Regions from separate parts of the Bacillus sp. FAU20 genome, predicted to be linked through region 3. Evidence: riboswitches for the same ligand, from Rfam matches in the RefSeq annotation. Region 3 holds a riboswitch; each other region holds the start of a gene.
What was found. A riboswitch is a leader RNA that binds a small molecule or an ion and turns the genes downstream of it on or off. The one in region 3 is predicted to bind thiamine pyrophosphate.

Region 1 (7,241 bases), 320 kb from region 3:
TTAATATATCTAGCTACAAATAATAAAACAGCCATAAAGAATACTGGAAATACAGTAGATAAATAAAAGCCATTACTAATTATATTTGTTATGAGAGCACTTAAAAGAAAAATAGCATTATAAATATGGGCAATTTTTTGTTTTAGTTGCACTTGAAATGATTCCATCATAATTTCTAATGCAACAAAAGCAATAATAATAGATAAAAATACAATGTTTGTATTGTAAATGATTAAACAACAGATTAAACCTAAAAAGGCTACGTATTCAATTATAAGAGGTATATTGCGTGGCATACAATTTACCTAACTAAATATGGCAGTGGATTTACTGCATTTGTTTTTTCAAAATTCCATTCTCCATTATGTAATTCAAAATGAAGATGTTGCCCGTATGAATGACCTGTGTTTCCCATATGACCTATTAATTGTCCAGTTTGTACTTGATCACCAGCTTGTACAGTGCGATCCTTCATATGAGCATAAACAGTTGTATATAATTTCCCATTGATTTGATGCGCAATGAAAACAACATTGCCATAGCTAGCTGAATAATAAGATTTCACAACTTTACCTGCAGCAGCAGCTTGGATAGAGACGTTTCCTGGAGCGGCAATATCTATACCATAATGCATTTGTTCCCAGCGTATATCAAAGGTTGAGCTAATTCTTCCTTGAGCGGGGAATTTGAAAGCAGCTGGAATTGATGAAGGCTGATCTGTTTTAGCTTGTGGTTGATTTTGTACTACATAGTGTTTTGCTACATATCCGTATCCTGTGCCAAAACGAATTTTATACCAAGTTCCTACAGTTTCTACTACTTGTACTTGTGTACCGTTTTGTAATGAACCGAGTAGAGCGCTACTTGTACTAGCGTTGCTACGTACATTTAGATTAGGTGTTGCAACGGTATATTTTGTATTATTTTGAACGGTGATTCCTTTTACTAAGGGTTGTGAACCATTAGAGATGAATGCTTTTTGTACGTAACCTGTTTGGCCATTATGTGAGATTTTATACCATTCGCCTTGATCTTCTTGAACGGTAATAAACTTGCCATTTGGTAATACATCTAAAATGGAAGATTCTAAATTAGGTTCAGAGCGAACGTTTAATGCATTAGCATTAACGATGTATTGATCATTAGATTGAAGTTTGTTTTTTAGTAAAATAGCATCTTTTTGTACATAACCTACTTTATTATGAACAGATACTTTATACCAACCATTAGTTGTTTCAAGGATGTTCACTTTTGTATTAAAGCGAATTGTATCAATTGATGTGCTTTTTACGTTATCTTCTGTATGTAATGCTACTTGATCGACTTTGACATACCCAGTTTTAATATTAGATAATTGTTCAGCGTTTGCTTTTTGTACATTTGTTTCACCCATAGAAGGAAGTAAAGAAGCAATCGCTACAGTAGTTGCTGTTAAAGCAGTAGCTTTCATATTCATGGAATAGAGACCTCCTCTAGTTGTATAGTTGTAATTTTATTATAGTATAAAGATATAATATAGTGGGTGTATTCACATAAATGTAATATGAAATCAATATAAAAATAAATTTTTTGAGGATAATGATTCCTTTTTATACAATTAATTGGTGTTTTATTTTCTAAAATAGAATGTATGTATTGTATAACTTCGATATTATGTTGATAATTAAGAAAATTAAAAAAGTTGATGATGTCTTATTACGGTGTTATACTGACAGTGATAATTTTATAGTTTGCTAGGAGAGCTGGTGTTGCCAGCTGAGAGTAAGACCTTAAGTCTTTGATCCTTTTTATTACCTGATCTAGATTATGCTAGCGTAGGGAAGCAATTCGGACACTAATAATGAGTCCCCGTTTCTTTGCGTATAGAAACGGGGCTTTTTTATTTGAAAATTTCATATTGAAACCACTAGGGGTGCTTGTTGTGCTGAGAGAGGAATAATCCTTAACCCTTATAACACCTGATCTAGGTAATACTAGCGAAGGGAAGTGGAACAACGAATAAATTATAATTTTATTGGCTGTAACCACTTCTTATATAGAGAAGTGGTTTTTTATTTATATACACATACTGGAAGGGGATAGAGAAATGAAATTTTGCGATAGATTATTAGAAACTGTACAACCAGTTTGGGAGATGAGTCATAATCATCCATTTGTAGTAGGTATGGGGGATGGTACGTTAGAAAAAGATAAGTTTCAGTATTACATTATTCAAGATTATTTATACTTGTTAGATTATGCAAAGTTATATGCTATCGGTGTTGTAAAGGCAACGAATCCACAAGTTATGGGGAAATTTGCTGAACAAATTGATGGAATATTAAATGGAGAAATGACAATCCATAAACAGTATGCAAAAAGACTTGGAATTTCTATAGAGGAGATAGAGTCTGCAAAGCCATCTGCTAAAAATTTAGCTTATACAAATTACATGATGTCTGTATCTCAAAATGGCACACTTGCAGAATTAATAGCAGCACTTCTTCCGTGTATGTGGAGCTATTGGGAGATTGGAAAGCGTTTAAATGATATTCCGGGAGCAAGGGATCATGAATTCTTTGGTGAGTGGATTCAAGGATATAGTTCTGAAGAATACGGCAACCTCTGTATTTGGTTAATAGATTTATTAAATGAAATGGCAGTTGGAAAGTCTGAAAAAGAGCTTGACCGATTAGAGGAGATTTTCCTATATTCCAGTCGATTTGAATATTTATTCTGGGATATGTCCTATCGTAAGGAGATGTGGGGATTTGAGGAGCAAGAACATACTACAATTTCATAATGTTTGTTTTCATTATGATGAGAAACCAATCATCAATGAATTAAATGCTTCTATACAAGATAAAGAGTTTGTAAGTATTATCGGACCGAGTGGATGTGGGAAAAGTACTTTATTTCGCCTTATTACAGGTTTAGAAGAAGTAAGTACTGGTCAGATAGAGCTGATAGAAACAAAGAGCCATCCTGTAGGGTATATGCCTCAAAAAGATATGCTCTTGCCGTGGAGAACGATTATTGAGAATGCTGCTTTGCCATTAGAATGCCAAGGCGTGCCGAAGAAAGAAGCACAAGTAAAGGCAAAGGAACTATTGCATAAATTTGGTTTACAAGGGTATGAGACAAAATATCCGAAAGATTTATCTGGGGGTATGAGACAACGTGTATCTTTTATTCGAACTTTATTAACAGGCGGGGAGATATTGTTATTAGATGAGCCGTTTAGCGCGTTGGATGCTTTAACGAAGGCATCTTTGCAAGAATGGCTGTTTGAACAATGGAAAGAGTGGGAAAAAACAATTTTATTTATTACTCATGATGTGGAAGAAGCATTGTTTCTTTCTAATCGAATTTTAGTAGTGGAGCAGCAGCCGATAACTACTTTGACTGAGCGGATAGTGCCGCTTGATCATAACAGAACACGAAAAGATTTATATAAACCGGAAGTATTGGCGCTGAAAGATGAGCTTCTTAGTATGTTACAAAGGCAGGTACTCGTATGATGAACCGGTTGAAGGAGCTATTACCTGCTCTTACACTTTCTAGTATCTTACTTGCCCTTTGGGAAGTAGGAGCAATAATTGTAGATGAAATGTACATTTTACCGTCACCGTCTGCAATTGTAATGAAGATATGGAAACTAAAAGATATATTATTTACGGTTCATTTGCCGGCAACATTATATGTCGTTTTAATAGGTGTGGCAATTTCTATCGTACTTGGGGTAGGGCTAGCGATGTTAATGAATGCGAGTACATGGATGGAGAGAGCATTTTATCCATTATTAGTCGCTTCACAAACGATTCCTATTACAGCGCTTGCTCCGCTCTTCGTTTTATGGTTTGGATATACGATTTGGAGTAAAGTCGTTGTTACGGTTTTAATTACGTTTTTCCCGATTGCGGTCAATACGTATGATGGACTACGCAGTACGAAAAAAGAATGGGAAGAGCTTTTAGTTACATACGGGGCAACGAAAAAAGATGTTTTTCTTAAATTAAAATTGCCGTCTGCTCTTCCTTATTTTTTCTCAGCTTTAAAAATCGCAGTTCCGCTTAGTGTAATTGGGGCAGCAATTGGTGAATGGCTCGGTGCACAAGCTGGGCTAGGATATTTCAGTAAAAGAATGATGACGCAGTTAGACGGAGCAGGTGTATTTGCACCCATTGTATTGTTATCGTTATTAGCTATTTTCTTCGTCATACTTATTTCGATATTAGAAAAGAAATTCATTAGTTGGAGGAAGCATTCATGAAATTATTAAAACGCATCTTTGTGTTTACATTATTAGTTGCAATGATTGCTGGATGTTCTAGTAATTCAGCATCAGATAAGAGTAAAAAAGAAAAAGAAATAACGGTCATGCTTGATTGGTACCCAAATGCGGTACATAGCTTTATTTATGCAGCAATTGAAAAAGGCTACTTTAAAGAAGAAGGTGTAAAGGTGAATATTAAATTCCCTTCCAATCCGACTGACCCATTAACTTTAGCAGCTGCAGGAAAAGTAACGGTTGGCCTATATTATCAACCAGATGTTGTTATGGCAAAAGCAAACGAACAAATTCCAGTGAAAACAATTGGAGCTGTCGTACGTTCCCCATTAAATCATGTTGTATCACTGAAGTCAGCAGGCATTCAATCGCCAAAAGATTTAGAGGGGAAAACAGTGGGATATTCTGGAACACCTTTAAGTGAGATGTATTTAAAAACGATGGTAAAAGAAGCTGGTGGTAATCCAGATACAGTGAAAGTAGTCGATGTTGGCTTTGATTTAGTACCAGCATTAATTACGAAAAAAGTGGATGCGGTAACAGGGGCATACATTAACCATGAAGTACCTGTTATGCGTCATGAAGGTCATGAACCAGCGTACTTTAATCCAGCAGATTATGGTGTACCGAATTATCATGAGCTTGTATTTGTAACAGGTGATAAAACGTTGAAAAAAGATAAAGAAGCGTTGCAAGCCTTCTTACGTGGTACGAAAAAAGGCTATGATTTCATGAAGAAAAATCCAGATGAAGCATTAAATATTTTATTAAATCATCAAGAAAAAGAAAACTTCCCACTTGTGCCAGAAGTTGAAAAGGAAAGTATGAAAATTTTATTAGAGAAGATGGAAACGAAAGATGAGCCATTCTTATCAGATTCAAAAGAGTCTTGGGAGAAACAAAATAAGTGGCTGAAGGACAAAGGAATGACAAAAGAAACCGTCCCAGCCGATGAACTATTCGAAAATATTTTAAAGTAGGCGAATGAATATGAAAAATGAGCTCCACGTAATCTCAAATGGCCATATGCCATTCGAAGAGTTAGTGAATGTAGCGATGCAAATTGAGAGTGAGATTGATTATTTGCATATTCGTGAGCGTGAGAAGAGTACAAAGGAATTATATGAAGGTGTGGAAATTCTGTTAATGGAGGGCTTTCCGGCTTCTAAAATTGTCATAAACGATCGAATTGATATTGCAATTTTATTAAATATTCCTCGTGTTCAACTAGGATATCGAAGCACAGATGTAAAGTCAGTGAAAGAAAAGTTTTCTTATTTGCATGTCGGTTATTCTGTGCATTCGCTAGATGAAGCGATAGTAGCATTTAAAAATGGAGCGGATTCACTCGTTTATGGCCATGTATTTCCGACAGATTGTAAAAAAGGTGTGCCAGCGAGAGGGCTTGAAGAAATTTCGGACATTGCAAGGAGCTTATCGATACCAATTATAGCTATTGGAGGGATTACTCCTGAGAATACAAAGGATATTCTGGCAAGTGAAGTAAGTGGAATTGCTGTTATGTCTGGAATTTTAAGTAGTAGTAACCCGTATAGCAAAGCGAAGTCTTATAAGGAATCAATAAGAAAGTGGGCGGAAAAACATGTGTGAGAAGTATGATGTAGCGATTATTGGTGGTGGTGTAATTGGTAGTTCAGTTGCACATTTTCTAGCAGAAAGAGGACATAAAGTAGCGATTGTAGAAAAGCAAAGAATTGCATCGGAAGCTTCGAAAGCAGCTGCTGGTTTACTTGGTGTTCAAGCAGAATGGGATGCGTATGATCCGCTATTTGAACTTGCTAGAGAAAGCCGAGCTATATTTCCACAACTTGCAGCAGTTTTACGTGAAAAGACGGGTATTGATATTGGATATGAAGAAAAAGGAATTTATCGTATTGCTCAAAATGCAGATGAGAAGGAAAGAATTCTTCACATTATGGATTGGCAGCAGAAAACAGGTGAAGATTCTTATTTTCTAACGGGAGACCATGTGCGGGAAAAAGAGCCATATCTATCCGAATCTATTATAGGAGCAGTATATTATCCGAAAGACGGTCATGTTATTGCACCAGAGCTTACGAAAGCATTTGCACATTCTGCGACAATTTCCGGTGCGGATATATATGAGCAAACAGAAGTATTTGATATCCGTATTGAAAATAATAAAGTGACTGGAGTTATTACAAGTGAAGGTATTGTCACATGTGAGAAAGTCGTTATTGCAGGAGGTTCATGGAGTACGCAGTTACTCAGTTATTTTCACCGTGATTGGGGTACATATCCAGTTAAAGGAGAAGTGGTTGCGGTAAAAAGTAGAAAACAACTTTTAAAAGCACCTATTTTTCAAGAAAGATTTTACATTACTCCAAAGCGCGGTGGACGTTACGTAATTGGGGCAACAATGAAGCCACATACGTTCAATAAAACTGTGCAGCCAGAAAGTATAACTTCTATATTAGAGCGTGCTTATACAATATTGCCAGCTTTAAAAGAAGCAGAATGGGAAAGCACGTGGGCAGGATTACGACCACAATCGAATCATGAAGCTCCTTATATGGGAGAGCATGAAGAAATAAAAGGTTTATATGCTTGCACGGGCCATTATCGAAACGGTATTTTATTAAGTCCTGTTTCTGGCCAATATATGGCTGATTTAATAGAAGGAAAGCAAGAGAATTATTTGCTAGATTCATTGCTTTCTAAAACGGTTTAGAAAGGGGATGGAAGTTTGAATTTGAAAATTAATGGTAATCAAATTGAAGTGCCAGAGAGTGTAAAAACAGTAGCCGAGCTACTTATACATTTAGAGCTAGATAACAGAATTGTTGTAGTAGAGCGTAATAAAGATATTTTACAAAAAGATGATCATACAGATACATCTGTTTTTGATGGAGACCAAATTGAGATTGTAACTTTCGTAGGAGGCGGTTGATTATGTTAAACATTGGACCATTTTCATTTCATTCTAGAC
Region 2 (7,241 bases), on a different contig from region 3:
GTCCTCACCAATCGGGCTTTTACGGACAGCCCGATTGGTGGGATAAATAAAAATTAAAAAATATAAATTCTAGTTTCATATCTTTATACTTACTAAGTTCAATTAATTTCTCAATAATTATGGTGCCATTTCCTATATATTTCCGTCTGCCGCTTAGATTTTTCTGTACTATAAATGCCAACACCTCCTAGTAACCGGTTTCTATGATGGTTAAGAAATTTCTACAAAAAAAAGCCCTGATTAGGGCTTTTTTTTCTATTTCTCCAGCAAAACTCTCTATGAAATTGCTAATCAAAAAAGACACACTTAGATTGATGCGTCTTTTTGTGATGCCTCTTTTGTGAAATCATATAAAGCAATTGCGCCTAAAAGGACAAGTATACCTTGAGGAACATCTAGCAAAATAGTTTTCCAAATTTCTGGAATTACCCATTTGATATCTGCTGCTGTTTCAAGATATGTTTGGAAATAGCTTATTGTAAAATTAATTATCCCTAAAAACACAAACAAAGATAAACCAAATCGAATTAATTTCTTATTTGTAAACATATAACACCTCTCAAAATTCATTGGATATTCCTGCTTTTGCTTCTTTATATTTCCATATCCCTATATTTAATTTTAACACATAAAGAACTCAAAAAGATACAATATGCATATTTGCATATTGTATGAACAGCATTCCATGATGATTTAGAAATTCCCGTAAAGAAAAAGTAAATCCGTTACAATTAACAGAGCCGGTTTCTTTTCTTATTTAACTTCATACCACCAATCTTTACGTTCTTTGATTGTAAAATAAGTGTGACAGAATTTTATCCAGTTAATTCGTAGACAATTAAATGAGCTAACTTATCGATATTCTATTTCGCCATATCCGTAGCACTAATAACTTTACGCAAATTTAACAAGAAAAAATATATAGATAGGTATGATCCATACCTATCTATAACATTACTTCTATTCTTTATCCAATTACGTCTTTTACGTCTGTATCCACTGGCCACTTTTCTAATGTATAAGCCATTTCCCAAAATGAATATTCATATTGACTGCTAATAATAAAATGCTGTTTCATACGCTTGCGGTCTGCCTCTGTTACTTTTTCAGCGATAGTATCTAAACGTGTAATTTGTTCTTCAACTAGCGTACGGAACCAATCAGATCCATAAGCAGAAATCCATTCGTTATAAATTGGCTCTTCCGGCTGACACTCTTTTAAGCGTTCGCCAATTTCATAATACAACCAATAACAAGGTAAAATTGCTGCAATGATATCTCCTAAATGTCCTTCATAGGCAGCACGATACATATGTGAAGTATACGCATATGCAGTTGGCGCAGGAATAAAATTATCTTTTTCTTCTTTTGTTATCCCTAGCTTTTTAGCAAAATTCTCATGTAAAGATAACTCGGCCTCATATGTATTTTGAGCATGGTGTGCCATACGAGCTGTCGTCTCTAATTCAAGAGCTTTTGCAGCTCCTAAAGTTTGCACTCTAGCAAAATGACTCAAATAATATGAATCTTGAAGCACATAATAGCGAAAACTAGCTAAATCTAACGTTCCTTCACCAAGTTTTTTTACAAAGGGATGGTTAAAACTCGCTTCCCAAATTGAATCTACTTCTTTACGTAATGATTGTGAAAAAGTCATTTAAATCCCTCCAATAATGTATAAAATATAAGTATTTATCCACAATTATTAAAGCTGTAAAATAAAAAAACTTTCTTTACAGGCGTAAAGAAAGTGAAATTGACAGTATTTATTTACTCATTAAATAGCAACGTCTTTCCCACTTCCCTACGCTGGCATTAACCAGATCAGGTACTAAGAGTCTCAAAATCACATTTGATCTCAGCCTATAAAAGGCCCCCCTAGTGGATAAATATTTTATTTTTATAATGTATTCATCATAGCATACTTCGTGAAACTGTCAAAAGAATTAGTTATATAATTCCCTTAAAATCCTTCTTCTTTTCTAACTTTTAATGATGTTTCAATAATCATATCTAATAGTTTGCTATAACTAATTCCCGCTGCTTCTGCACTTTTTGGCAATAAACTTGATTGTGTCATCCCTGGTAATGTATTAATTTCCATTACATATGGAATTCCGTCCTTCACCATCATATCAACTCTTGCATAAACACTACATTTTAATGCTTTATAACAAGCAAGTGACGCTTTATTTACACGTTCCTTAATTTCTGCTGGAAGTTCGATAACTTCCTCAACTGTACTAGTATCATCATACTTTGCATTGTAGTCAAAAAACTCGGCTGCATGTCGAATTGAAACTATAGGTAACTGTTTTCCATCCAGAATTGAACATGTAATTTCATCACCTTTTATATACTTCTCAATTACTACTTCAGAATCCCATTCGAATACAGTTTCTAGCATTGAGATCAATTCATTTTTATTGTAAACGATTTTCACCCCGACACTCGATCCGCCAGAGTTTGGTTTTACTACTAATGGAAATCCTAACTTATCTAACTCATCAAGCTTTAGATCCTCCATTTTTGTAAGTTCAATCCAATCTGGTGTTTCTACACCTTCATAACGTAAAATCTTTTTCGAAATATTTTTATCCATACATATACTGCTAGATAACATATTACTTCCGCTATAAGGAATCCCTAAACTCTCCAGTGTTCCTTGAACTGTCCCATCTTCTCCGTATTTTCCGTGTAATGCGAGCAACGCAAAGTCAATGTCTTTCGCTTTTTCAATTAAATCCATTTTTTCATTTAATGTAATTGGAACTATTTCATATTTATTTTTATCTAAATGAGCAATCATTTCATTCCCCGTCATAATTGAAACTTGTTTTTCAGACGATACCCCGCCCATAATAACACCGATTTTCATTTTCTCAACTCCAAATTTCATTTTTTAATGTATCACCAATTATTTTAATTCCCCGAACTATTGCTTCTTCTTTCAAGCGCGAAAATCCTAATCGGAAAGTGTTCGCTCCTTCTCCATCAGAGTAAAAAACATCTCCAGGTGAAAACGTAACGCCTTTCTCATAACACTTTTGTAAAAGTGTGCGGGCGTTCATATGCTCTTCTAGCTCTATAAATAAATGAAGTCCACCATCTCCAGTCATTCTTTTAAAAGGAATGTACTGGTTACATGTCCCGACAGCTAACTCATATTTTTTCTTATAAACAGATCTTGCCTTTTTTAAATATTTTTCAAAATATCCCTCATGTAAATATTGAAACAGAACAGCTTGATCTAGCGTAGATGTGTGAATCGTTCTTGCTCTTTTTACGCTTTCTAAATAATGAATCAGCTCTTTATCTGCAATAATCCAGCCTACACGTAAACCAGGGAAAAGTACCTTTGAAAAGCTACTAATATAAATCACATTATTGCCAGCTCCAGCAAAAGTTAATAATGGAGCTAAATGTGAACCTGAATAACGTAGTTCTTCATTAAATCCGTCCTCTATAATAGGAACGTTGTATTTTGAGAATAACCTCATCAATTCCGTTCTTTTCTCTGAACTCGTAACAATACCAGTTGGATTATGATAAGAAGGAATTAAATAAGCAAAATCAAAATCTTTTTCACGCAAACTTTTTTCAACTTCATTCGTATCAATACCATCCTCATGCATATCAATCCCATGAACTTCAAGTCCATGTAAACGGAAAAGCTTAAGTGCAGCGTGGTGAGTTGGATTCTCACAAATGACACGACCGGATTTTTTTGATAAAGAAGAGAGTACAATATCCAATCCTTCTGTAAATCCATTTGTAATTAGAATATCTTTATTTGAAATGTCTACACCTTTCATTTCCATGTAATGAAGTAAATAATTCATTAACGGTCTATATCCCTTTGCATATCCGTAGTTCAATACGATGTCCCCTTCAATGGACATACGAGTAAGAAAAGCTCTTTTGAAATTTTCAACATCAAATAGCTTCTCATCCGGGGCTATACTATTAAAAACAATCATTCCCTTTTCCCAACGAACACCATGTTTCATTAAATCTAATTCATCCGCTAATGCGGTCACTGTATTAAGTTTATTTTTCCAATCTATTTCAACAGACGAAGTGTTAGATATATCCACCTTCGCAACAAAGTTCCCTTTTCCTTTAACTGCATAAATGAGTCCTTCTTGCTCTAAATCTGCATAAGCAGCGAGTACAGTGTTTCTACTCACGCTTAGTAATTCACTTAGTTCTCTTGTTGATGGAATTTTTTGATCCCCGAGCAAATGCCCTTTCATAATCATCTTCTTCAAATAATCTTTCAATTGAATATAAACGGGACGATCTTTAACAACTTTAAAATCCTTAAACAATTTCTTCCCCCCTGCAATCATTTTTGCATATTTATTTCATTCTCAAAAGGTCCACGACATATGTATTTTTTATAAAGGGCGGTACAGTCTTACAAATCTTTTCGATATAAGTTAATTACATCTTTTAAAGCTGCAGCTGCAGCGCCTCTTGGATTAGAAGCCCCACCAATTGTAGTAACTTGTCCCATCGTATCTGTAAAGAACGTAATTCCTTTTTCAGTTCCATTTACTTTTGCTAACGGATGTTTTTTTTCTATTTGGCACGGTTCAACATTTAAATTGATATTGCCACCCTCATCCTTATATGTTGATGCTATTAATTTAATAATTTTATGTTGTTCCTTAGCATTTCGAATTTGCTGTTTTGTAACGTGCTCGATTCCTTTTATATGTATATCAGTAAGTGTTTTCTCTGTTTCCATTAAGCGGTTTGTCAAAAGTAACAATTTACACGCACTATCTGAACCACTTATATCTAATATAGGGTTTGTCTCAGCAATTCCTTTATTTTGTGCTTCTTTCAGTGCTTCTTCAAATGTCATATCTTCCTCATACATTTTCGTAAGAATATAATTAGTTGTTCCATTTAATATTCCTTCTATTTTTTCAATACTACAACCAGCTAAACTAAATTGTCCGATATCTAGTGTCGGTAGTGCAGCGGCTGTTGCACCGCTATATCGAATTCGTACATTTGCGCCTCTTGCTGCTTCATTTATTTCTCTCCAGTTTGTAACGAGCGCACCTTTAGAAATTGCTACTATATCCATCTGTTTCTCAATCGCTTGTTTCATATATTGTTTCCCTGGATTTCCATCTTTAAGATTTGTAACTGTTGATTCTACCAATACAGTACCACTTATGCTAGTTGTTGCACGTTCCTTCGGATGATACTCTAAATATTTTTCAATTGCAGCGGTACCGCCACCATACATTAATAAATGATGAAGTGATAAGCCGTCTTCATTATGTATTGCAATATTTCTCCCTAATACGCCACTTACAACTAATTGAATCCCATATGTTTCATATATATATGAATATTTTTCATTTAATAATTTTATAAACTCTCTGCCTACTGTTCCGTATCCTGATAATACAACTTGAATTTTCATAATATCCCCCCATATTTTTCTACCAAATCCCTCTTTCAATATAATATAAAGCGCTCTCGAATTCCATCGAGAGCGCTTTATTATTACCTATTTCGGTAAACGTGATAGCTTTTCAGCAATTGTTCTATAAAACTCTTGAATGCTAGAAAAACCTAACGAGTCTGAAACACTTAACCCTACCATGTCGAGATGGTCCCAATTCGCTTTCGTTTCGATATGATTCCATTTTCCAATCTGTAATGACTCATTATTATTTACAGTAACATTAGAAGATGGTGCAATCATAGAATTTGTATTTACTACACCATCATTTTGCCACCAAGAAGTATCAACTAGCGGACGGTTTTCTTCATATCTCGCATAAGAACCTAAGAAAAATGCATTTCCCATTAACACTTTATTCATCGTTATATGAGGCAAATGTAAACCTGTTATAGGTGCTGCTTGTGATGCATGTCCACTATAGGATAAATAATACACATCTGGTTGCGTCTTTACCCAATTATTTAACTTCTTTGCACCATCTGTACTTAAATCCCATTGACTTATATCTTTTGTATTTTTCCAAAGTGAACTATTTAGAATACGATTACTATATTGGAAAAAGGACTCTCCAGCATTCTTCTTTATACCCCATTGATCCAATTTAAAATCATATAATGATAAATTATTGTTTCCCCCAAAGCTTGCAGCTGTAATGAGTAAATCTTTAACAAACGGCAGTAGAAGACTACCATCCGCAAGTGTTGTACCGTTGTGAGGGGTTGCTAATGTTGTAACACTATGAACATATGATTTTCCGCCTTCAAATAGTGGTGATATTTTGGTGTCTGGATGATTTTTCACATAATTCTTTTCTTCAAAACTACCTTCTTTTAATAGCTGTACTAATGTTCTAATCGTTTGTCCACCCATGCTATGTCCAACTAAATGAACTTTATTTGTTTCACTCCAATTCGGCGCAAAACCACTATAAGTTCTGCCAAAACGATTATGTCCATGTTTCTCAGCATGTACTGCACCATAGTCTACTGTCCCACCGCTAATTTGTGCATACAATTCACATGCACGATCCCAGTTACTAGAAACAGGTCCAACAGCTGCGGTATGTACCGTATAACCATTTCGTTTCAAATCTTCCTGTATATCATAAACACCACCCCAATATTTTACGCCAAGCATTTCTTCTCTACCCCATCCAGCAAATCCATTCACCAATATGATAGGATAATTATTTTGCTGCCTCTCTTCAGCGTATGATATTTTCGCTGCGAATGAACATACGGTCACTAATGCAAAAAAACATATTTTTAAAAATAACTTCCCCATATTTTCTCCCCCCTAATAAAACGTTTACATTTTTCTTTTTAAAAAATTAACAGAATAATTTAACAACTTAAACATAATGTAAAGTATTTTATATACGTTGTATATATAGAAAACATATACAAATGTTGATAAATATTAATTCAAGTAAATATTTACTTTTTACAATATAACTTGTAAATCTATTTATTAGGATTTATAATTAGATATAGTTTCCTCATGTTAAAAAGATTTAAAAATCATAAGAAAACTAATCTCATTGCTTGAAAAGGAGGAAAAAGCATGCAAATTGGATCAAATATTCATACATTATCTCAACCTACTAAAATAACTCCATCTACTCTTGAGCATAATATTATCTCTTCTAGTAAACTTGAAAGTAAGAAAGTAAATGATCCTATCAAGTTTGATATTCGTTCATCTGAAAAAGAAATGAAACAGCCTGAGCATAAATTTAATGAATTAGATT
Region 3 (7,241 bases):
CTTTCACTAAAGTTTGAATTTAGGTTTGAGCAATACCTCCTAAATTCAAACTTTTAATTTTATGAAAAATAAAAAAATAAAATAAACTATTATAATTATATTTAGTTTATATATGAAGTTTATATGAAGTTCATTTGAATTTTAAATGAATTCCCTTTAATTTCTATTGTCTTCCTATAATATCCATATTATCCTTTACATATAGGAATTATTTTCATTCCATTTTGAACTATCTATATATATAAAGAAAGATAGTCACCTGTTAGGGAAAGGCTTTCGTATTATTATAAATATAACAAAAGAAAAAGCACGCTTATAAGCGCACCATAAGAGTGCTTCTTCATACAATTCTCATGTAAGAGTTCTCGAAAATCATGTTAATCACAAAGAAAAGGCATTAGCTCATAAAAGCTAATGCCTTTTCTTTATTCATATTGTTCAGCATTCCAATCTTCTATATTCCATACTTTTGTTATCCACGATTCATAGAAAGAAGGTTCATGTGAGACAATTAAAACCGTTCCTTTGTATTGTTGTAACGCTTCCTGTAAAGCCATCTTAGTTTCTACATCCAAATGATTAGTCGGTTCGTCTAAAATTAAAACATCAGCTTTTTCTATTTTTTCATATAAGGAGCTAACACACTTAAAATCTCTTCTTTATCCTTTTTTAATTCGAGTGATGTTAACATATCCATCGTTCTCGGCCTAGGTAATTTCACTTGTACCTCGCCAACTATTGACGCTGGTCTTTGAGATAAAATAAATAAACGGTCAGACAGCAAGATTGCCTCATCTAAGTCATGTGTCACCATAACGATTGTTTGCTTCTCTTGATGCCAAGAGTTTAAAAGCCAGCTATGTACTTCCATTTTTGTAAATGCATCTAACTTTCCAAAAGGCTCATCAAGCAGCATAATTGGCTTTTCACATAAATAGGTGCGCAGAAAACTAATTCTTTGACGCATACCACCAGACAATTCATCTGGATAATGGTCTGCATATTCATCTAGTTCGAACTGCTTTAATGCTTCCATTCCTTCTGTCAGTCTTTGTTTTTTCGGCTTTCCTTCAATTTCTAACGGAAGAACGATATTTTGCAAAGCTGATCGCCACGGTAGTAATAAATCTTGTTGTGGCATATAACTAACAACATCTTGCTCTTGTACTTGCTTATCGTTATACGTTACATTCCCGCTTGTTGGTTTTTCAACATTTGCAATCATGTTTAATAATGTGCTTTTCCCGCAACCACTCGGGCCTACAAAGGAGACAAACTCTCCCTCTTGTATAGAGGCACTAATCTTCTCTAGTACATTCTTTCCATCGAAAGATTTCACTATATTTTTTATTTGTAATCCGCTCATTTTTCACTTGGAAGGAATTCATTTGTAAAAGCATCTTTTACATCGATTTTCTTTTTAATAACTTTGTTGTCATATAAGAAATTCATGTAATTCGTCCAAATTTCTTCCTTCTGTACTCCCCATGCTTTAGCATCATCTTGATACTTCGTACTTAACCATTTTTGGCTTTCTTGAACTAAATCTTTATTTACATCTGGAACAGCTTTAATTAAAATATCAGCAGCTTCTTTCGGTTCCTTAATTGCAAAATTATAACCTTCTGTTGTTGCACTCATAAACTTTTTCACAAAGTCTTTATCTTGCTTCGTATGTTTTTCACTCGTAATAATAACAGGACTATAGAAATCAAGCGCTGGGTCTAAGTCTTTTACCATAATCGTATTTAACTCTTTTCCTTGGCGCTTCGCTTCAATTCCATCCCATCCGTAATAAATCCATTCAAAGTCTGCATCACGGCCGATTGATTTAAAGAAATCGGTTTGTCCTAAGATGATTTTTTCAACTTTATTAAAATCAGCTTGATGCTTATCCATAATCGTCTTTAATGTCGCTTCTTCTGCTGGTCCTCCCCAGCCGCCGTAACGTTTACCTTCAAAATCTTTCGGTGACGTCATATTATCTTTCTTAAGTGATGCAAATGCTGAAGTGTTATGCTGAATAATCGCTCCGACAGATACAACAGGAATCCCTTCCACACGAGCCAACGTTACATTTTCTTGTGCGCTTATTGCGAAGTCAGCTTTTCCTGATGCTATCATTTGCTCTGCTGTTACATTGTCACCCGGTTGAATAATTTCTACATCTAATCCTTGCTTTTTGTAATAATCTTTCGTTTGTGCTACATATAAGCCAGTATGATTCGTATTTGGAAACCAATCTAATACTACTTTTACTTTTTGATCTTTACTTTTACTTTCTTCTTTCTTCGCCGGATTACATCCAGCCACACCTACCGCTACTAAGGCAGCTAACATAACTTTCAAACCTTTTTTCATTTTCTGCCGTCCTTTCTATATATCCATGGTGCTGTTATTCTTGCCATAAACTCTACGATAAAATACAGGCACAATGTCACCATAACGATGATTGCTGCAACACCAAATACTCGGGCAGTCAAAAAAGATTTTGTAGCCCTCGTAAGCATAACGCCTAATCCTTCACTTGCACCGAGCCATTCTCCGATAATTGCCCCCATTACGCTATATGTAACTGCAATTTTTAAGCCTGAGAAAAAGTATGGAAGCACTGCTGGAAATTTTACTTTCTGGTAAACTTGCCATTTCGTCGCCTTCATTGTTTGTAACAGCTTCAACATGTTTTTATCTACTGTTTGAAAACCTTCTAAAATACTAAGCGCAATTGGGAAGAAACAAACGAGTATTACGACCATTACTTTCGGCAACATCCCATATCCAAACCAAATAATAAATAGTGGTGCAAGTACAACAATTGGAATTGTTTGCGAAATAACGAGCAATGGATTTATTAAAATACGAAATAACGGTATAACGTCCATAATAATTGCGATGCTCGTCCCCAATAAAATTGCAAAGAATAGTCCAATTATAACTTCCTGCAGTGTTTGCATCGTATTTGGTAATAGTAAATCTTTCATCCCAATTAATTCTTGAACAATGGCAGAAGGCTTTGGTAAAATCCACGGTTCGATTTTAAATAATGAAACAGATCCTTCCCATATCGCAATGAGAAGGATAAGCCAAATAGTTGTAATAAGTTTAGATTGCTTCTGGTTTTGCATATTCATCACGGTACTTCCAAACCTTTTCATCTATCGTTACACCAGTGCTTGGACGATAATGGATTTTAATAGAAGTAATCACTTCTTCTGCTCCAGCATCGACGCAAGCTTGTTGTGCACGTTTAACGACATCAAGAAGTACATCTAATTCTCCTTCCAAAGTTGTTTCCATTGCCCCTACTTCATAACGAACTCCCGATTGTTGCACAACTTCAATTGCTTTATCGACAACAGAATATACATCTTTCGTTTTCGCTTGTGGTACTACTGAAAATGACATTGTAACTTGTTGTGACATAATAAAATCCCCCTTATAAAATTAAATTTCAAAAATAAGAAAAGGCTTTCCTACTGCGTAGGAAAGCCTTGTATGCAAGTTATTATAGAATAACATATGCTACATCACTTTAAGTAACTCCCTACGCTGGCATTATCCAGATCAGGTTGAGGGTCGATGTTTACTTACATCCTCTCAGCCAATTGGCTCCCCGGTCCTTAATTCGTTTTCATTGTAGCATGATTTATTTTATTGAACAAACAAAAGCATGCATAATCATTTCATTATTTTTGGAAAATATCCAACTTTTTCACCATAAGCTAATAACTGCTGTATAAATTCTTTATTAATTGCTGGTACTTTCAATTCTTTTTTCTTAATCCATTCATTCGTTCTACGCGTCCCCATTACAATTTCAGATTGCTGTGCTCCATCTCCTGCAACTTGAGAAGCAATTAACTCTGCTATTACTTCATTTCCCTTTGCTAATTCAAGTCCGGCATTTTCATATTCTGAAAGTGGAACCATTTCAAGATTGTATCCACACTCTCCAATTAGCTGTATAAATTGTTCAAACTCAATTTGATGTGGATGACAAATATGTAACGTCTCTCCTACAATTTGCGCATCTTGTAAATACGATACAATTGATTTACTAGCAAAATCAATTGGTGTGAAATCAACTTTCCACTTCACATTTGGTGCTTTCCCAATTAATAGCATTGTTTTAATAAGACGATAAAATGCGTTTCCTTCAATATTTTGTTGGAACGAACCTGTTTCTGAATGACATGCTAAATTACCTGCACGATAAATATTTCCACGCAAACCATTTTTCATTGCTTCACGAACAATGTTTTCCGCTTGTAGTTTACTATTTGAATATACATTCTCTAAGTCTACACTGTAATTAAAATCACCAGTTTTCATGTATGTATCCCATTGATCTACCGCTAATTCTAACGGGATACCAATTGTAGAAATAAAATGGAATGTAGCGCCTTTTTCCGCTAATGCTAGCATACGGCTAGTCCCTTGTACATTTATATTTTCAAATTGTTTTACATCTCCAAAATGTCTTACATCTGCACCGCAATGAATTATCGTATCCATCTTAGAACTGATGAACATAAATTCTTCTTCGCTCATCCCAAGATACTCTTCTCCTAGATCGCCAGCTACGGCCTGTATACGCTGTAACCATTCTTCACATATATCATTAAAGTAACCTGTTAATGTATCTATAATTCTTTGCTGCACATCTTTGGTTGGTCTTACTAAACAATAAATAGTAGCAGATGTATCTCTTAGCAATTCATATAATATGTGTGATCCTAAATAACCAGTAGCTCCTGTTAAAAAGACATTTGAAATCTGGGTTTCTTCCAAAACGTTTGCATACGTAATAGTATCCGGTTCGTGAATCACTTTATATTCACGAAATACTTCTTCTTTCTCTACTTTTACTTCTCGCTCAATTCGAGCTAATCCATATATCGTTCTTTCTTTAAAGAAATCTTGAATTGTTAAATGTGAGAAATCTTCTTTTAACAATGTTAAGACTCGTAATACTTTCAATGAATGTCCACCAATTGTAAAGAAATCATCATGCACTCCAACTTTTGAAATTCCTAATACTTTCGCCCAAGCATTCGCTATTTGTTTTTCTGCTTTATTAGAAGGTGCAACATATTCTTGTAGACGAACCGGTTCATACTTTTCTTCTAACTGAGCTAACTTCTTAACATCAATCTTTTTATTAGGTGTAAGTGGTAATTCATTAATATAAATTAGTTTAGATGGCACCATATAATCTGGTAATTGCTCTTGTAACTGATAAACTAATTCTGGTATTTCTTTTTTATTTAAAGTTGTATAGAACGCGATTAAATATTGGCTACCTTCCTTACTCTTCTTAGCAAAAACAGCATTTTCTTTTATATTATGATTTTGAAAAATTTTACTTTGGATTTCTCCTAGTTCAATACGATGTCCTCTAATTTTTACTTGATCATCTTTCCGATGTAAAAACTCTATATTTCCATCCTCTAGCAACTTAACGATATCACCTGTTTTATATATATTAACTATAGGATTAAAAGGGTTCGGAATAAAAGCTTCAATTGTTTTATTAGGTTTATTAAAATAGCCTTTTGCTAATCCTACTGAATCTATATATAATTCACCAGGTACACCAATTGGACAAAGATTCATATTCTCATCCAAAATCATAACTTGATAATTAGAACATGGTTTACCAATGGGAATACTCGCAACATCCTCATTTAACTGACTAGGTATTTTATAAGTTGTCGTCACTACAGTACATTCTGTCGGTCCGTATACATTATGAATTTCAACATTTGTACCTATTCTTTCTCTCCACAATTTAATAACCTCTACAGGCAACATTTCACCGCCAATCGCAATTCTTTTTAGGGAAGCTAGCTTATATATATCTTCTTCTGCTAAATACGTTGCTACTTGTCGAACAAAAATTGTTGCTAATGCCAAGATCGAAGTTGCTTTCACTTTATAGATTGCATGTGCAAATGCTTCTACAGACAATCGCTCTTCCTCTAATAATACATACAAGTTTCCTCCACAGAATAAAGAAGCAAATGACTCCCATACAGAGGCATCGAAACTAAAGGAAGGAAATTGGGCAAATACATCCTCTTCTGTCAATTCATATTGCTTTTTCATCCAAGTATACAGATTAACAACGCCTCTATGTGCTAACATCGTTCCCTTTGGATTCCCTGTTGAACCAGATGTATAAATCATATAAGCTACATCATCACAATGAATAGACAACTTTACATCTATATCTTCACAAGTTTCACTATCATAAATTGAAACAGTTTGAACTCCATCACATGTTATAGGCGTCTCTTTCATCAATATAACTTTCGCTTGGCTATCTTGAATAATGTACTGTATTCTACTTTCTGGATAATCTGGATCAATTGGAACATACGCTGCACCAGCTTTTAATATAGCTACCATACTTACTACTGTGTCTATGCTACGTTTCATAAATATTCCAACATAGTCTCCTAATCGTACGCCGTTTTTAATTAACATATGAGCTATTTGATTACTTTTTTTATTTAACTCCTCATAAGTTAAAGTACCTTCCCTTGAAGATAAAGCTATACGATTTGGAAATTGAGTAACAGTATTATAGAACATATCGACGATACTTTTCTCAGGATATACCGCTGTCGTATCATTCACTTGACTATAAAGTGCCATCTCGGCCTCTGTAATAATATTAAAATGTTTTATGTGTTTATTATTATTTTGTGATTTATCAATTAAAACAACTTGTATTTGTTGTGCATAACGAGTAATCGTTGTCTCTTTCCAATTAACACTATTAAATATTATTTCTACACTTTGCATATTTTTACTAAATACAAATTGTAATGTATTCGCATCTTGTAGCTCATAATATGTTTCACCAATAATAATAGGTGACATTTCATATAATTTCTTACCATTTTGAAACTCTTCTATTTCTTCCGCATTTATTTCTTTAATTTGTTCCAGTTGCTCTTCAATCTGTAGATTCAAACTTTCATAGGAAAGAAAATTAGAAACTTCAATAGTAATCGGAAATAAACTTCCTCTTACATGATAAAACACGACAATATGTTTTTCTTTAGAAATATGATATAACCACGTTGCAGTCGCTCCTATTAAATCTACAATGTGAGTCAAATTTAGAAACAGTTCCGTTTTTCTTTTCATTCTAATTTCTTTTCCTTGCACATCTTTAGGTATTGTAATATTTCCTTCTACTTTTCCTAAAAATTCTTTTACCATCTCATTAT

Region 1: another riboswitch for thiamine pyrophosphate. It lies ahead of tenA (thiaminase II); the one in region 3 lies ahead of AC0OM3_RS26180 (MTH1187 family thiamine-binding protein).
Region 2: another riboswitch for thiamine pyrophosphate. It lies ahead of tenA (thiaminase II); the one in region 3 lies ahead of AC0OM3_RS26180 (MTH1187 family thiamine-binding protein).

The regions. Positions count from the first base shown of each region.
Region 1 is NZ_JBVYHY010000027.1:409,226-416,466, forward strand. Features, by position in the region: gene AC0OM3_RS27760 (hypothetical protein) at 1-296, opposite strand, end outside; gene AC0OM3_RS27765 (SH3 domain-containing protein) at 302-1,456, opposite strand; TPP riboswitch at 1,726-1,838, shown strand; TPP riboswitch at 1,899-2,002, shown strand; gene tenA (thiaminase II) at 2,087-2,782, shown strand; gene AC0OM3_RS27775 (ABC transporter ATP-binding protein) at 2,751-3,500, shown strand; gene AC0OM3_RS27780 (ABC transporter permease) at 3,500-4,252, shown strand; gene AC0OM3_RS27785 (ABC transporter substrate-binding protein) at 4,249-5,250, shown strand; gene tenI (thiazole tautomerase TenI) at 5,261-5,881, shown strand; gene thiO (glycine oxidase ThiO) at 5,874-6,983, shown strand; gene thiS (sulfur carrier protein ThiS) at 6,999-7,202, shown strand; gene thiG (thiazole synthase) at 7,205-7,241, shown strand, end outside.
Region 2 is NZ_JBVYHY010000026.1:738,325-745,565, reverse strand. Features, by position in the region: gene AC0OM3_RS25600 (DUF3937 domain-containing protein) at 307-570, opposite strand; gene tenA (thiaminase II) at 968-1,657, opposite strand; TPP riboswitch at 1,785-1,890, opposite strand; gene AC0OM3_RS25590 (D-alanine--D-alanine ligase) at 1,964-2,878, opposite strand; gene pdxR (MocR-like pyridoxine biosynthesis transcription factor PdxR) at 2,883-4,331, opposite strand; gene AC0OM3_RS25580 (homoserine dehydrogenase) at 4,421-5,446, opposite strand; gene AC0OM3_RS25575 (esterase/lipase family protein) at 5,534-6,775, opposite strand; gene AC0OM3_RS25570 (DUF3914 domain-containing protein) at 7,055-7,241, shown strand, end outside.
Region 3 is NZ_JBVYHY010000027.1:94,204-101,444, reverse strand. Features, by position in the region: partial or broken gene AC0OM3_RS26200 (P-loop NTPase family protein) at 426-620, opposite strand; gene AC0OM3_RS26195 (ABC transporter ATP-binding protein) at 617-1,366, opposite strand; gene AC0OM3_RS26190 (ABC transporter substrate-binding protein) at 1,363-2,361, opposite strand; gene AC0OM3_RS26185 (ABC transporter permease) at 2,358-3,131, opposite strand; gene AC0OM3_RS26180 (MTH1187 family thiamine-binding protein) at 3,103-3,423, opposite strand; TPP riboswitch at 3,525-3,626, opposite strand; gene AC0OM3_RS26175 (non-ribosomal peptide synthetase family protein) at 3,679-7,241, opposite strand, start outside.